One region of the Pseudomonas sp. AIG genome, then DNA from elsewhere that is predicted to be linked to it. Evidence: riboswitches for the same ligand, from Rfam matches in the RefSeq annotation. Region 1 holds a riboswitch; the other holds the start of a gene.

Region 1 (7,507 bases):
AGCGCCGGGTCAGGCCCAGCGTGCTGAGCAAAACAAAACCGAGCAGGACAAAACTCAAATGGGCTTGCCAGGGAAACATCATCACAGGCGCTCCGCCAGCCACGCATCGTTGAAGCTGACATGTTTGATAAAGGTGTTATTCCACGAATACACCAGGTGATAGAGACCGTCCGAACCCCGGCTGAAATACGGGTACTCGTACTCGAAATCACAGCCGCGCGGCTTGCACACGCGGTAGTCGAGATTGCTCAGGAAACGTTGCTCCAACGGCAAGCGGCGCGCGCCACTGGAGGCGCGAAAGCCTTCGCCGATGATCGCCTTATAGGCTTCGGGGGCGAACGGCTGGCCAAGCGGATCGGGCGATTGATCGAGATCGATGACGCTGCGCCAGTCATTGAGATTGGCATCGGTGCCGTACAGGCTGAGTTTGAAACGGCCGTCCTGCAGATCGTTGAGCGCCACCAGCAAGCCGTCGTCAGCCGTACCCACCGCCGCCAGCGACGAGTTGGGGTTGGCCGGTTCCAACGGATACGGTTCGCTCCAGGTCTGGCCGGCGTCGTTAGTGCGGCTGGCCAGCACGCGATGATGGGTGTCGCCGGCATAGCGCAACATCGCCACGGCGCGGTGTCCGTCCAGCGGCACGATGGTCGGCTGCAACGAGTGTTTGCCACGGCTGATGCGGAATTTGTCGATGACTGCACCGTCGGCGCTCAGGTACAGGTACTCGGCAAATTTGCCCATGAATTCGTGATACACCGGCAAGCCGATCGAGCCGTCGGCATGGAACACCGGCGCGGCGCGCACCAACGTGCTGATGTTGAAAAACGGCGAGGTGACTAACTGTCGAGGCGTCGACCAGTTGCGCCCGAAGTCATCGGAGACCATCGCATTGATCGCGCTGGTGGCCCAGCCGCCAACCGACACCGACACATAGAACATCCACAAACGCTGATCCGGCGCGAGGGCGATCACCGGGTTACCGAGTTTGCGGATGTAACGGCGCGTGCCGTCGCGAGTGGATTCGCGGGTCGCCAGCACATGCTCCGCGCCCCACTCCGCGGTCTTCGCATCGAACCGCGCCGTGCGGATCTGCACGTCGGCAGCGCCTTCGCGCGATCCGGCAAACCACACCGCCATCAGGTCGCCGCCGGGCAGCGCCGTGACCGACGACGAGTGCACAAAGTCGTCCAGTTGCGAGGAGACGAAGCGGCTGTTGTACATCGGTTCGGAGGCTTGTTGAGCGCCATCAACCGGCGCTGTCGAGAGCGCGAATGGCGCCAGCACATGGGACGGATGACTGCGCCACGCCGCCAGAAAAATCAGGCTCACGGCAAGGCTGCCGAGAATGAACGTCAAGCGAAAGGACAACGCACGCATAGTGGACTCGCGGCAAGGACAGGAGGGTTAACAATGGGCAGACGTCCTTGTCAGCGCGTCGAATCGTCCGGCAATCGGCGACGGCGCCCGGTGAGCATCGACAACGGCAAGTTGTCGCGAACCTGAAAGCTTTCAAACACGGCAGCAGCGATGTGAATGCACACCAGCACCAGCAGACTGTCGGCCGCCGTTTCGTGGACCGACAACGGCCAATCGGCACCCCACAAGGCGTCGACTTCTTCCATCGCCCAGCCACTGAGACCCACGGTGAACAACGCCAGCAACATCAGGATCATCACCAGCGCGCCGATCGGCGAGTGGCCGAGGCGATGCTCGGGCCGCCCGGCGAGCAGTGAGCGCGCATGGGCCAGCAGGCGCGTCGGGGTCGGCCAGAAGTCCGCCCAACGCGCACTGCGCGGCCCGATAAATCCCCACACCGTGCGCACCAGCAGCCAGCCCATGGCGTAATAGCCGAGCCAGACATGCCAGTCGTCACCCGCTTCATTGAAGAAGTAATTGGCGACGAAGACGCCCGCAATCGACAGATGAAACAGCCGCACCACGGGATCCCACAGGCGCAGGGACGCGCTCGGCATCAGCCCTTGATCTCGGTCTTGACCGCTTTACCGCTGACCGGGTCGTGGTAGATCTCGACCTTGCGCTTGTCCTTGTCGAAGCCGTAGATCTCGTAGCAGTTGCCATCGGTGACTTTGAATTTGCTGATCTCGTAGCCCTGGGCTTTCAGCTGTTCCTGAAAGGCCTTCTGGTCTTGCCATTGCGAGCGCTCGGCAGTGGTGCATTGCGGGCCGGCAATGGCCAGAGGGCTGGCGACGATCAAAGACAACAGCAGCAGTTTGCGCATGGAATCACTCTCGCTGGATGAGGAAGGCCTCACTGTGCAAAAGCAACCTTAGCGAAAGCTTAGTTGGCAACGAGTCGTTACATCTTTCCCGTCGGATGGCCTGCCACGACGGCTTGCACAGCGGCATGATGCCGGCCATCCAACCCCGTATTAGCAACCCCGTACTCCCAACAGAGAACCGCCCATGCGCCTGCTTCTGGTCGAAGATGATCGTGCCCTCGGACAAGGCATTCGCGTTGCCCTGAGCAGCGAGGGCTACACCCTTGACTGGTTGCAGGACGGCGTCAGTGCCTTGCATGCGCTGCGCAGTGAAAGCTTTGATTTGCTGCTGCTTGACCTTGGTCTGCCACGGCTCGATGGCCTGACCCTGCTGCAGCAATTGCGCAGCGAGCAGCAGGACTTGCCGGTGCTGATCCTCACCGCCCGCGATGGCACCGGCGAACGCATTGCCGGCCTCGACGCCGGCGCCGATGACTACCTGATCAAACCGTTCGATGTCGATGAGTTGAAGGCACGCATCCGCGCCTTGCTGCGGCGCAGCCAGGGCCGGGCGCAACCGGTGCTGGAACATGCCGGCGTGTGCCTCGATCCGGTCAGCCAGCAAGTCACCTGGCTGGGCAACGAGGTGGTGATGACGCCGATGGAATACCAGCTGCTGCATCAACTGATGGCGCGGCCCGGCAAAGTCGTCACCCGCGAGCGCCTGTCCGGCGCACTGTACGGCTGGCAGGAACGGGTCGAGAGCAACACCCTCGAAGTGCTGATCCACAACCTGCGCAAAAAACTCTCGACCGAGTTGATCCGCACCGTGCGCGGCGTCGGTTATGTGGTGGCGGTCAAACCATGATCTCGATACGTGCGCGAATTCTGGTGCCGGTATTGATCCTGGTATTGATGGGCGATCTGCTGATCAGTTGGCTGGTGCTGCGCGACAGCCATCACGAAATCGAAGAGGTCTACGACGCACAACTGGCGCAGAGCGCACGCCTACTGCAAGGCGTGCTGGCGCAACGCGCTCCGGGCGATAACAACTGGCAGCGGCTGCATCAGGCCTTCGATGAAGCCATGAGCCGGGTCGGCGATGGCGAGGCGGCGCACCCCTACGAAACCCGTTTGACGTTTCAGGTCTGGCGCAGCGACGGGCAGTTGCTGATGCGCTCGGCTGAAGCGCCGGAACTCAACGCGCCGCCGACCACCCTCGGGTCCCATGACTTGATGGAAAACGGCCGCGACTGGTGCGCGTTTCTGCTCAAGGACTCGCAGCAAGGGCTGTTGATCTGGGTCGGTGAGCGCGATGACATTCGGCAGGATCTGATCGAGCGCATTGTCGGCCACACGCTGTGGCCGAGTGTGATCGGCGTGCCAGTGCTGACGGTGCTGATCTGGCTGGCGATTGGCTGGGGCCTGCAACCGTTGCGAGCCATGGCGCAGACCATTCGCGGGCGCAACACCGACACCCTCAAACCGCTGAACCTCAAGCCCCTGCCCCACGACCTTGAACCGATGCAAACCGCGCTCAATCGCCTGTTGCAGCAGATCGATAATGTGTTGGCACGCGAGCGACGCTTTATCGCCGACGCCGCCCACGAGTTGCGCACGCCGCTGGCGATCCTGCGCATCCATGCGCAAAACGCGCAGCTTGCCGGTACCGCGCAACAACGCGATGAGGCGCTGGAGTTTCTGGTCAGCGCCGTGGACCGTGCCACCCGCATCGCCAGCCAGTTGCTGACCATGGCGCGCATTGAGCCGCGCCTGGCCATCCCGGAAAAGACCCCGGTGGAACTCACCGCGCTGGTGCGCGAAGAGCTCGCCGAACTGGCGCCGCTGGCGCTGGAGAAAGACGTCGACCTGATCCTCGACAGCGACCACCACTGCCCGGTCGACACCGACCCGGTTGCACTCGCCATCGCCTTGCAGAACCTGGTCACCAACGCCTTGAATTTCGCCCCGCCCGGCAGCGAAGTGCGCGTACAGGTCCAACCAAAGGCATCCGGCGCGGTGTACATCAGCGTCGAGGACGCCGGCCCCGGTATCAACGAAGCGGATTATGCGCGACTGTTCGAGCGTTTCTACAGTCACGGTCATGCCAACGGCGCCGGACTGGGGCTGGCCATTGTGCAGATGATCGTCAGCAAGATCGGCAGCACTTTGCAGTTATACAACCTGCCGCGTGGCGGTTTGTGCGCAGAGTTGCGGATCAACGAGAAGTCGGCATGACGTGCTACGCCTGATGTCCGATGCGGCGGTTTTGACGAAATTTTCATGTTTGCCCGCATAAGATCCGCAGCCTCGTTGGGGAGTAGCCTGTTTCCGAGCCTTTCGGAAGCGTTCGTATCAACATTCTCGGCAACATGCCGTGGTGCGAACACCTTTTGGTTGGTGAGACCGACGACACATCCATGCCTAAAGTCGGGCGTGTGGTTGTGTCGTTGACTCATAGCCCGACTGGAAGTGTGCCCCCGTGAATCCTGTTTCCCTCATATTCCTCGCTTTGGCCATGTCCACGGATGCGTTCGCCGCCGCCATCGGCAAAGGCTCCAGCCTGCACAAACCGCGTCTCACTGAAGCCCTGCGTACCGGTCTGATCTTCGGTGTGATCGAAGCCATCACCCCCATCATCGGCTGGCTGATCGGCCAGGCGGCGACCCGTTGGGTGGCCGAATGGGACCACTGGATCGCGTTCACCCTGCTGGTGATTCTTGGCCTGCACATGATCTACAACGGCCTGAAACACGAAGAAGAGCAAGAAGAAAAACCGGGCTCGCACTCCTTCCTGATTCTTGCGGTCACCGCGTTTGCCACCAGCATCGATGCCCTCGCGGTCGGCGTCGGCCTGGCGTTTGTCGATGTGAATATTTGGGTGGCTGCGGCGGCAATTGGTCTGGCGACCATGACCATGGTGACCCTTGGTGTGATGCTCGGCCGGGTGCTCGGCGCGGTGGTCGGCAAGCGTGCGGAAATCGTCGGTGGCGTGGTGCTGATGATTGTCGGTGCGACGATTCTGTATGAGCATTTGGCGGTCTGATTCAACCTGAAGTCAGCGCGGTCAGTGCCAAGGCGTTGCCCAGCGCTGCGCCGCTGGCGGTGTTGTCGAAAATACACCAGGTCGCGGCACCTGCCGCGGCCGCTGATTGCAGGGCTTGTGCAAGGTTTTGCAGATAAGCGGGCTCGTAGGCGCTGTGGTAAATGCGCGGTGAGCCGTGCAGTCGCCAGTATTTCGCTTCTGCCCAGCCGATTGGCGAAACATCACTGCTGATGCGCGAGGGATCGACTGCCGCCTGGGCAATCTGATGCGTCATCAGCATCGGCTCGGCGCTGATCCATGATTCGTGCCTTGGTTCGAGCACCACGACGCCGGAAAAGCGCTGACGCAATGTCGTAAAAAAGGCTTCGGCGACGGCTTCGTCGAACGCCAGTGACGGCGGCAACTGCACCAGCAAACAGCCCAGACGCTCACCCAGACCTGCGCACTCGGCGAGGAATTTATCCAGCGCTGGTTCACAACCCACCAAGCGCAATTCATGGCTGATGTGTTTGGGCATTTTCACCGAAAAGCGGAAGGCTTCCGGTACGCCATCCGCCCAGCGTTCATAGGTTTGCCGACGATGCGGACGGTAGAACGAACTGTTGATTTCCACGCCGTTGAGACGCGCAGCGTAGCGCCGCAAGTGCGTGCCTTCTGCCGGAAATGCCGGCCAGTGTTCGCGCCCCAGATTCCAGCCTGCACAGCCAATGAAAATCATCAGTGCACCTTCCGCTCATTGATGGGAATGCAGCCCGTGACGCTCCGCGTCACTGGACGCAGAGCGTCCCTAGAGGCATTCCCACGCAGAGCGTGGGAACGATCAAACCTTTGCGTTAACCGGTCATTTCTTCCCGGGCAATACCGAGCCGAGTACCTGCTTGGCGGTTTGCAGGATCACCCCGGCCTCATCCGGATCGCCCTTGAGCAACGTCGTGGCGAACTTCTTCGCCTGTTCAAGTTTGATGTGCGGCGGCAATGGCGGCACGTTCGGGTCGGTCTTGAACTCGATCAGCACCGGCACCTCCGAGGCCAGTGCCTTTTCCCAGGCAGCGGCGACGTCTTCTTCGCGATCAACGAAAATGCCTTTCAGGCCGATGGAGATGGCGAACAGGTGATAAGGCACATCGGGAATGCTTTGCGAAGCTTCGAACTTCGGATCGCCCTCCATCACCCGCTGCTCCCACGTGACCTGATTGAGGTCCTCGTTGTTGAACACCGCGCAGATCCATTTCGGGCTCGCCCACTGGCGCCAGTGCTTGGCGACGGTGATCAGCTCGGCCATGTTGTTCATCTGCATCGCCCCGTCGCCCACCAGCGCAATGACCGAACGCTCGGGATAAGCAAACTTGGCGGCAATCGCATAAGGCACAGCGGCGCCCATGGACGCGAGTCCACCGGACAATGAGCACTGCATGCCACGGCGGATTTTCAGGTCACGGGCAAACCAGTTGGCGCAAGAGCCGGAGTCGCTGGTGATGATTGCGTTATCGGGCAGGCGCGGCGACAACTCGTACACCACCCTTTGCGGGTTGACCGGATCGGCTTTGGCCATGGCGCGTTTTTCCAGGGTTTTCTCCCAGCTGCCGCGCCAGCCTTCGACTTTCTTGCGCCACTTGTTTGAGGTTTTCTGTTCGAGTAGCGGCAACAACGCGGCGAGGGTTTCCGCCGAATCACCGACCAGATTGACCTCCATCGGATAGCGCAGACTGAGCATGTCGGGTTGCAAATCGATCTGCACACCGCGCGCCTGGCCTTCCTTCGGCAAAAACTCCGCGTAGGGAAAGCCCGAACCGATCATCAGCAAGGTGTCGCATTCGTTCATCAGTTTGTAGCTGGGTTCGGTGCCGAGCAGGCCGATGCTGCCAGTGACCCAAGGCAAATCGTCCGGCAACACGGCTTTGCCCAACAGCGCTTTGGCGACGCCGGCGCCGAGTTTTTCCGCCACCGCGATGACCTGATCCGTCGCCTGCAAAGCACCCGCTCCGACCAGAATGGCAACCTTTTCGCCGGCATTCAAAACGTCGGCTGCCCGCTGCAGATCCACGTCATAAGGCAGCACTTTGGGTTTCGTGTAACCGACCCCGGAATGCGCGGTGCCATGTTCGCGAGCCGGCGCTTGGTATTTCAGGTCCTGCAAATCGTTGGGCAGGATCAGCGCGGTTACCCGACGTTCGCCCACAGCCGTGCGCACCGCTCGATCAAGCAGGTGCCGCACCTGCGACGGCGCCGAGGCCTGCTGCACA
Region 2 (7,507 bases), on a different contig from region 1:
CATTGGCCACTTGGCCGATATTGATCACATTGCGGTTGATGTCATCGGCCACCGCGCTCTGCTCTTCCGCTGCGCTGGCGATCTGCGTGTTCATGTCGTTGATCACCGAAACCGCCTGAGTAATCGTTTCCAGCGCTTGAGCCGCTTTCGCCGCGTGCTGCACGCTCTCATCTGTGCGGTTCTGGCTGTCTTCCATGACCCGCACCACGTCGCGTGTGCCCTGTTGCAGTTGCTGGATCATGCTCTGGATTTCTTCGGTGGCTTTCTGGGTTTTCTGCGCCAGATTGCGCACTTCGTCGGCCACCACGGCAAAACCGCGACCCTGCTCACCGGCGCGCGCCGCTTCAATCGCCGCGTTCAAGGCCAGCAGGTTGGTCTGCTCGGCGATGCCGCGAATGGCGGTGAGAATCGCGTTGATGTTCTCGCTGTCCTTGGCCAAGGTTTGCACCACGTCTACGGCCTTGCCGATTTCCACCGCCAGCACACCAATCGAGTTCGAGGTGTCGCGGACGATCTGCATACCCTGACTGGCGGCCTGATCGGCATGACTTGCCGCTTGCGCAGCCTGCGTGGCGTTACGCGCCACGTCTTGCGCAGTGGCGGTCATTTCCTGCACCGCCGTAGCCACTTGATCGATCTCGGCCATTTGTTTCTGGATGCCGATGTTGGTACGAATGGCGATGTCCGCGGTGTGTTCCGAGGAATCGCTGACGCTCTGCACCGACGTTACCACTTGGGTGATCATCGCCTGCAATTTGGCGAGGAAGGTGTTGAAGCCCTTGGCGATCGAACCCAATTCATCGCTGCGATCACTGGTCAAACGACGGGTCAGATCGCCCTCACCCTGAGCGATGTCATTGAGCATGGCGACCATTTGCTTCAGCGGTCGAGCGATACCGTGGCCAACCAGCCAGATCACCAGCAGGCCAATGCCGGCGATCAGCAGGCCAACCATGGCCATGCCGAAGGTGTCGGATTTGCGTTGGGCATCCAGATCGGCCTGTAGCTTTTGCAGATCCGCCATAACGGCGTTCAAAGGCAATTGCAGCATCAATGTCCAGCGCGCGTCGGTCTGACCGATGCCGAACGGCAGGTACAACTCGATGCGGCCCTTGTCCTTGTTGACCGAGTAAGTCACTTCGCCGCGCTTGAGATTGGCCAGGTTGGCAGTCTGCTCGGCGTCGAGGATGTCGCTGATTTTCTCGCCGAATTTGCTCGCATCCTTGGTGTAGGCAACGATCCGCCCGTTACCGCCGATCAGGGCCATTTGCCCGGCGCCGTTGTACAACTTCTGGTTGGCGCCGAGGAGCATTTCCTGAATGAAGTTCACCGACAGGTCGGCGCCGACGATGCCCTGGAAGGCGCCGTTGAGCATGATCGGCTCAATAAAGGAGGCGAGCATGACAATCTTGTCGCCGACTTTATAAGGCGCCGGATCGATCACGCAGGCTTTTTTGCTCTCTTTAGAGCACAAGTAGTACTCGCTGGCGCGCACACCGGTGGACAGGGTTTTCTGGTCGTCGACGTCGACCAGTTTGTCCAGACCGAGGGTGCCGTCATCGTTGCGGAACCACCATGGCAGGAAGCGCCCGCTGGCCGCGTCGATGCCGACCACACGGGTGCCGACATAGGCCGCATCATTGTGATCGAGGGCGTTTTTCTCCCAGCCGATGTAGGTGCCGAGAATTTTCGGGTTCTGTTCGACGTTCTCTTTGATCAGGCTGATCAGTTGCTCGCGGCTGACGTTCAGGCGCGGCTGGCCATCGGTGCCCGGCGTACCGAGCAGGGCGTTGACCCGCACCAGTCCGCCAGCAATCAGCAATGGCGCTTCGAGTTCGCGCTGGATCTGGCTGACCTGGGTTTGTGCCAGCGAAGTCAGGCGCTGTTCGATGACTTGCTCGAACTGGGCCTGGGTGCGCTGTTGCACCATCTCTTGAGTACGGGCGCCGGAAAACAGCGCATACAGCACCAGCGCAGCGACCACGCTAAGCACGATGGCGCCGGCCAGGGCGGCGACGGAAAACTGGATCGACTTGAACTTCATGGGAGCTCCGCACGCAAGAGGACGTCTGCGCTGATGTATCGGCAGCGGGCATTGGGCCATGAGTCGGGCGAAGTGTATTTGAAAGCCCGTGTCGCAAATGGATCAGTGTGCGACGCAGATGCAGAGGGCCTGGGGGGCGCTGTGAATTTTTTACGACAGCCTCAATGGGAAATGTCTGAAAGTCGCTGCAACGCGTCTGTTGTATCTGGCGTCGATACAATTACCCGCCTAGGATACGCGCAGGTTTTCAGGGAGCTTTTGAATGAACAAGACATTGGTTGTAAGTGCACTGAGCGCAGCGCTGTTGCTGGCCGGTTGTCAGTCGGTCAACACCACCAGCGGCGGCGCCGTGGGTGTGGAGCGCAAGCAGTACATGTTCAGCATGCTGTCCTCGCAAGAGGTCGACCAGATGTATGCCCAGTCGTATCAGAAGACTGTCGGTGAAGCCTCCAGCAAGGGTGTGCTGGACAAGACCAGTCCTGAGGCCAAACGGGTTCAGGCAATTGCCAATCGCTTGATCGCCCAAGCGCCGAATTTCCGTCCGGATGCGGCGCAATGGCAGTGGGAGGTCAACCTGATCAAAAGTGACGAGCTCAACGCCAACTGCGGTCCTGGCGGCAAGATCATTTTCTACACCGGGCTGATCGATAGCCTGAAGCTGACCGACGATGAAATCGCCGCGGTCATGGGCCATGAAATCGCCCACGCTCTGCGCGAGCACGGTCGTGAAGCGATGTCCAAGGCGTACGGGATTGAAATGGCCAAGCAGGGCGCGGGTGCATTGCTGGGTCTGGGTCAGGACAGTCTGGCGCTGGCCGACACCGTGGCCAACTACGGCATGACCCTGCCGAACAGCCGTGCCAACGAAAACGAAGCCGACCTGATTGGTTTGGAGCTGGCCGCTCGTGCTGGCTACAACCCGAATGCGGCGATCACGTTGTGGAACAAGATGAGCAAGGCGTCGGAAGGTTCGCCGCCGGAGTTCATGAGCACCCACCCGGCCTCGGCCAGCCGGATTGCCTCGTTGCAGGCGGCGATCCCGAAAGTCATGCCGCTGTACGAACAGGCTCCTAAATCCTGAGTCGGTGATCGTTCCCACGCTCTGCGTGGGAATGCCTCAAGGGACGCTCCGCGTTCCAAAAGGGACGCAGAGCGTCCCCGGCTGCATTCCCACGCAGGGCGTGGGAACGATCCTTCTCTCAGGGTTAAACCCAGCCACTGCTCTGCATCGCCTTGTACACCGCGACGATCGCCAGAATCATGAACGCCGAAGCCGCGAGGCGACGGATCAAGGTCAGCGGCAATTTGTCCGCAGCAAAATTACCCGCCAGAACCACCGGCACGTTGGCAATCAACATGCCCGCCGTCGTACCGATAATCACCAGCCACAGTTCCGGATATTGCGCGGCGAGCATCACCGTAGCGACCTGAGTCTTGTCACCCATTTCCGCCAGGAAGAATGCAATCAGCGTGGTCAGGAACGGCCCGAACTTGCGCGCGGTGCTGGTTTCATCGTCATCCATTTTGTCCGGGACCAATGTCCACAGCGCTGTGGCGGTGAAGCTCGCGGCGAGGATCCAGTGCAGCGTCGCATTCGAGAAGAAACTGCCGAACCAGGCGCCGACCGCACCGGCTGCTGCGTGGTTGGCCAGGGTCGCGGCGACAATACCGGCAATGATCGGCCAGGGTTTGCGGAAGCGAGCGGCGAGAATCAGCGCGAGCAGTTGCGTCTTGTCGCCGATTTCGGCCAAGGCAACGATTGCGGTGGGAACGAGTAACGAGTCCAGCATCAGGATTTCCTAAGGGGCGGGTCGACACGGCTATGACACGTACAGCCTTCCCGCCCCGGGTAAGGTGTGCGTGTCATAGGTCTTGTCAAACCCTGCGATCCGTCTGCTGCGGACGCTTGGGTCGCATACGCCATGATCTGAGGATCAAGTATGTTGACGTATGCCGGACGAGCATGGCGCTCGTGGGAGACTACTCCCCTAGGACGGAGCGGATTCTGCCTAGGCAAATCCGATTGAGCAAGCCTCTTTTTTAAAAGAGGTTTCAGCCGCGCTTGGCCCGGTAAATCCGAAAACCATTGCCTTCGGCCTTGATTGCACACACGCCCAGATGCTCTTCGATCAGCGGCTGATACTTGAGGAAACTGTTCGCCACCAAGCGCAGTTCGCCGCCGTTTTTCAGATGTTTAGCCGCTTTTCGCAGCAAGTTTTCGGTGGCGAAATAGTCGGTGTGCACGCCGACGTGGAACGGTGGATTGCTCAGAATCGCGTTCAAACCCATCGGCGCGGCATCAATGCCGTCACCGGTCAGCACGTCGGCTTCCAGACCGTTGGCAGCCAGCGTCAGACGGCTGCTGGCAGCAGCAAAAGCATCCACGTCCAGCAACGTCACTTGATTGTGCGGATAGCGACGTTTTACCGCAGCCCCCAATACGCCAGCGCCGCAACCGAAGTCGAGCAAATGGCCGCTCGGCAGCTTGTCCAGATGCTCCAGCAACAGGGCGCTGCCGCGATCCAGGCGACCGTGGCTGAACACGCCCGGCAGGCTGATGACTTTCAACGGGCCTTCAGCCAGTGGCAGTTCGTAAGTCTGTGCCAGACTTTCCAGGGATTTCGCTTCCGGGGCGTTGGCCACAGTCACTTGCCATAACTGGCAGTGGCGCGCGCTGTCGAGCTTGCGTGGCTTGCCGAACGGGTTGAGCTGCTTGGACGCGCCTTCGATGCCGCTGCGTTTTTCCCCGACCAGAAACACTTCACGCCCGGCCAGACGCGACGCCACGGCGTTGAGGATGTAATCGGTCAGGTCCTTGGACTTGGGCAGGAACACCACGGCGCTGTCGAACTCGCGCTCCGGCACGTTCACGCCGAAATGGCTGCGACCTTCGAAACGGGCGTCCAGCGCGGCTTGATCGCCAGCGTGCCAGCACCAGCCGAATGCGTTGGGCAGGCGCCCGAGCAAATCGTCGGCAGGCAAACCGGCCAACAACAACGAACCTTGAAACAACTCGGGCTGACGAAGCAGTACTTCACTGCGCGGATCCATAACTGCTCCTCAAAAAAAAGTGCCGCAGTTTATCAACTGACGACCCGCAGCGCCTTACCGCTGAAGAACGCCTGAGCGTTTTCGGTCAATTGGCCAACGATGCGTTGCCGCGCTTCAACACTGCCCCAAGCGTTGTGCGGGGTGACGATCAGGCGCGGAATGTCCGCCGCGAGCAACGGATTGCCTTGGCTCGGCGGCTCGACGCTCAACACGTCGGTGGCCGCGCCGCCGAGGTGACCGTTGCGCAGGGCAACGGCCAGCGCCTGCTCATCGATCAAGCCGCCACGCGCGGTGTTGACCACGAAGGCGCCGGGTTTCATCGATGCCAGCTCGCGGGCACCGATAAAGTGGCGAGTGTGTTCGTTAAGCGGGCAGTGCAGGGTGAGGGCGTCGATTTGTGGCAGCAGTTCATCCAGCGGCAGGCGATCCGGGCGAGCGGGGCGCCCGGGAATCTGCCCGAGCAACACACGCATGCCAAAGGCTTCGGCCAGCCGCGCCACGGCGCCACCGAGTTCGCCATGGCCGAGCAAACCGAGGGTTTTGCCCTCCAGTTCGACAATCGGGTAGTCGAGCAGGCAGAACTGTTTGGCCTGCTGCCAGCGACCTTCGCCAATGGCTTTCTGGTAATCGGCCAGACGCGTGGCAAGGTTGAGCAACAGCATGATCGTGTGCTGCGCCACTGACGGCGTGCCGTAACCCTGGCAGTTGCACACGGTGATGCCCTGAGCGCGGGCGGCAGCGAGGTCGACGTTGTTGGTGCCGGTGGCGGTGATCAGGATCAGTTTCAGATCGGGGTTGGCGGCCATCGCGGCGGCGTCGATCAGGATCTTGTTGCTGATCGCCACGGTGGCGCCTTGCAGGCGCTCGGCAACTTGCTCGGGCAAAGTCTGGGCAAACAACTGCAGATCGCTGAAACACTCGCGCAACGGACTGAGGTCGAGGTCGCCGAGATCCAGCGAAGGATGATCAAGGAAAACGGCGCGGCGCGTGTTCGTCATCAACTGTACCTTTTGTGCTGTGAGCGTTGGGCGTAATCTGCCGAGCCTACCAGATGAAACAAATTGATACGCTTGGCCGAAAGGAGCCCCCATGTACTGGACCGAGTTCTTGACCGTTGCACTGATCCACTTACTGGCCGTCGCCAGCCCCGGCCCGGACTTCGCCGTGGTGGTGCGCGAGAGCGTGACCCACGGTCGGCGCGCCGGCACCTGGACCGCACTGGGTGTGGGCACGGCAATTTTCCTGCACGTCGGTTATTCGCTGCTCGGTATCGGCCTGATCGTGTCGCAGTCGATCGTGCTGTTCAACGCCTTGAAATGGGCCGCTGCGGCTTATCTGCTGTACATCGGCTTCAAAGCCTTGCGTGCGCAACCGGCAAAAACCGTGACTGATGATCTGCACAAAGAGGCCGGTGTGCGCACGGCGCGCGGCGCGTTCACCTCGGGCTTTGTGACCAACGGTCTGAATCCGAAAGCCACGCTGTTCTTCCTGTCGCTGTTCACCGTGGTGATCAACCCGCACACGCCACTGGCGGTGCAGGCCGGTTACGGAATTTACCTGGCGGTCGCGACTGCTATCTGGTTTTGTCTCGTTGCGATGCTGTTCAGCCAGCAACGCGTGCGTGCCGGTTTCGCCCGCATGGGGCACTGGTTCGATCGCACCATGGGCGCGGTGCTGATCGCTCTCGGCGTGAAAATCGCGTTTACCGAGATGCACTAAGAGCTGAAACGCGATCAAACTGTGGGAGCGAGCTTGCTCGCGAAGGCGTCGGATCAGTCGACATCACAGGTGACTGGAAGATTGCTTTCGCGAGCAAGCTCGCTCCCACAGGGGGTGGGAAACTCCTACACAAGTTCGCTGAGTTTGCTCAGATTGTTGAGGTAGTCGCGGGGATTCTCCCCCAGCAAACGGCGAAACATCGCGCTGAACGCCCGCGCGCTGCCGTAACCCAGGTCCTGCGCCACACGCTGCACGCTGTCCCCGGCGAGCAAACGGGGCAGGGCTTCCATCAGGCGCAGTTGCTGGCGCCAAGCGTTGAAACTCATCTGCACTTGTTGCTGAAACAGCCGCGCCAACGTGCGTGAGCTGGCGCCGACCTGCTGCGCCCAGTCTTCCAGCGTATTGGCGTGATCGGGGGTGTGCAGCAGTGCCAGACAGATGTTCTGCAGGCGCCGGTCAGTGGGCATCGGAATGTGCAGCGGCAGATTTTCCAGACTGGCGAGCTCTTCGAGCATCAACTGCTGAATCAGCGGGTTGTCGGCGTGCGGCGGCCCTTGCACGGCCCGCAGGATCAGCTCGCGCAGCAGCGGCGTCACGGCCAATACACAGCACTGTTGCAGGCTGGCGGGCGACAGCGCAGGCGCGATGAACAGCGAGCGCATCTGCACATCGCCGCTCATGAAAATCTCATGC

Evidence for each region. Region 1 has a riboswitch for manganese ahead of mntP (manganese efflux pump MntP). Riboswitches for the same ligand answer to the same signal wherever they lie in the genome.
Region 2: linked by a shared signal. The riboswitch ahead of ACWR1S_RS19895 (TMEM165/GDT1 family protein) and the one ahead of mntP (manganese efflux pump MntP) in region 1 are both predicted to bind manganese.

The regions. Positions count from the first base shown of each region.
Region 1 covers NZ_CDROCK010000001.1:10,388-17,894, reverse strand. Annotated here, with positions in the region: gene ACWR1S_RS00090 (hypothetical protein) at 1-82, opposite strand, end outside; gene ACWR1S_RS00085 (sialidase family protein) at 82-1,377, opposite strand; gene ACWR1S_RS00080 (cytochrome b/b6 domain-containing protein) at 1,428-1,973, opposite strand; gene ACWR1S_RS00075 (PepSY domain-containing protein) at 1,973-2,239, opposite strand; gene ACWR1S_RS00070 (response regulator) at 2,424-3,086, shown strand; gene ACWR1S_RS00065 (ATP-binding protein) at 3,083-4,456, shown strand; yybP-ykoY riboswitch at 4,521-4,692, shown strand; gene mntP (manganese efflux pump MntP) at 4,701-5,264, shown strand; gene ACWR1S_RS00055 (DUF72 domain-containing protein) at 5,266-5,982, opposite strand; gene ACWR1S_RS00050 (thiamine pyrophosphate-requiring protein) at 6,106-7,507, opposite strand, start outside.
Region 2 covers NZ_CDROCK010000036.1:3,106-10,612, forward strand. Annotated here, with positions in the region: gene ACWR1S_RS19880 (methyl-accepting chemotaxis protein) at 1-745, opposite strand, end outside; partial or broken gene ACWR1S_RS19885 (HAMP domain-containing protein) at 758-2,104, opposite strand; gene ACWR1S_RS19890 (M48 family metallopeptidase) at 2,307-3,125, shown strand; gene ACWR1S_RS19895 (TMEM165/GDT1 family protein) at 3,250-3,834, opposite strand; yybP-ykoY riboswitch at 3,922-4,046, opposite strand; gene ACWR1S_RS19900 (methyltransferase) at 4,097-5,095, opposite strand; gene ACWR1S_RS19905 (2-hydroxyacid dehydrogenase) at 5,128-6,093, opposite strand; gene ACWR1S_RS19910 (LysE family translocator) at 6,185-6,814, shown strand; gene ACWR1S_RS19915 (AraC family transcriptional regulator) at 6,940-7,507, opposite strand, start outside.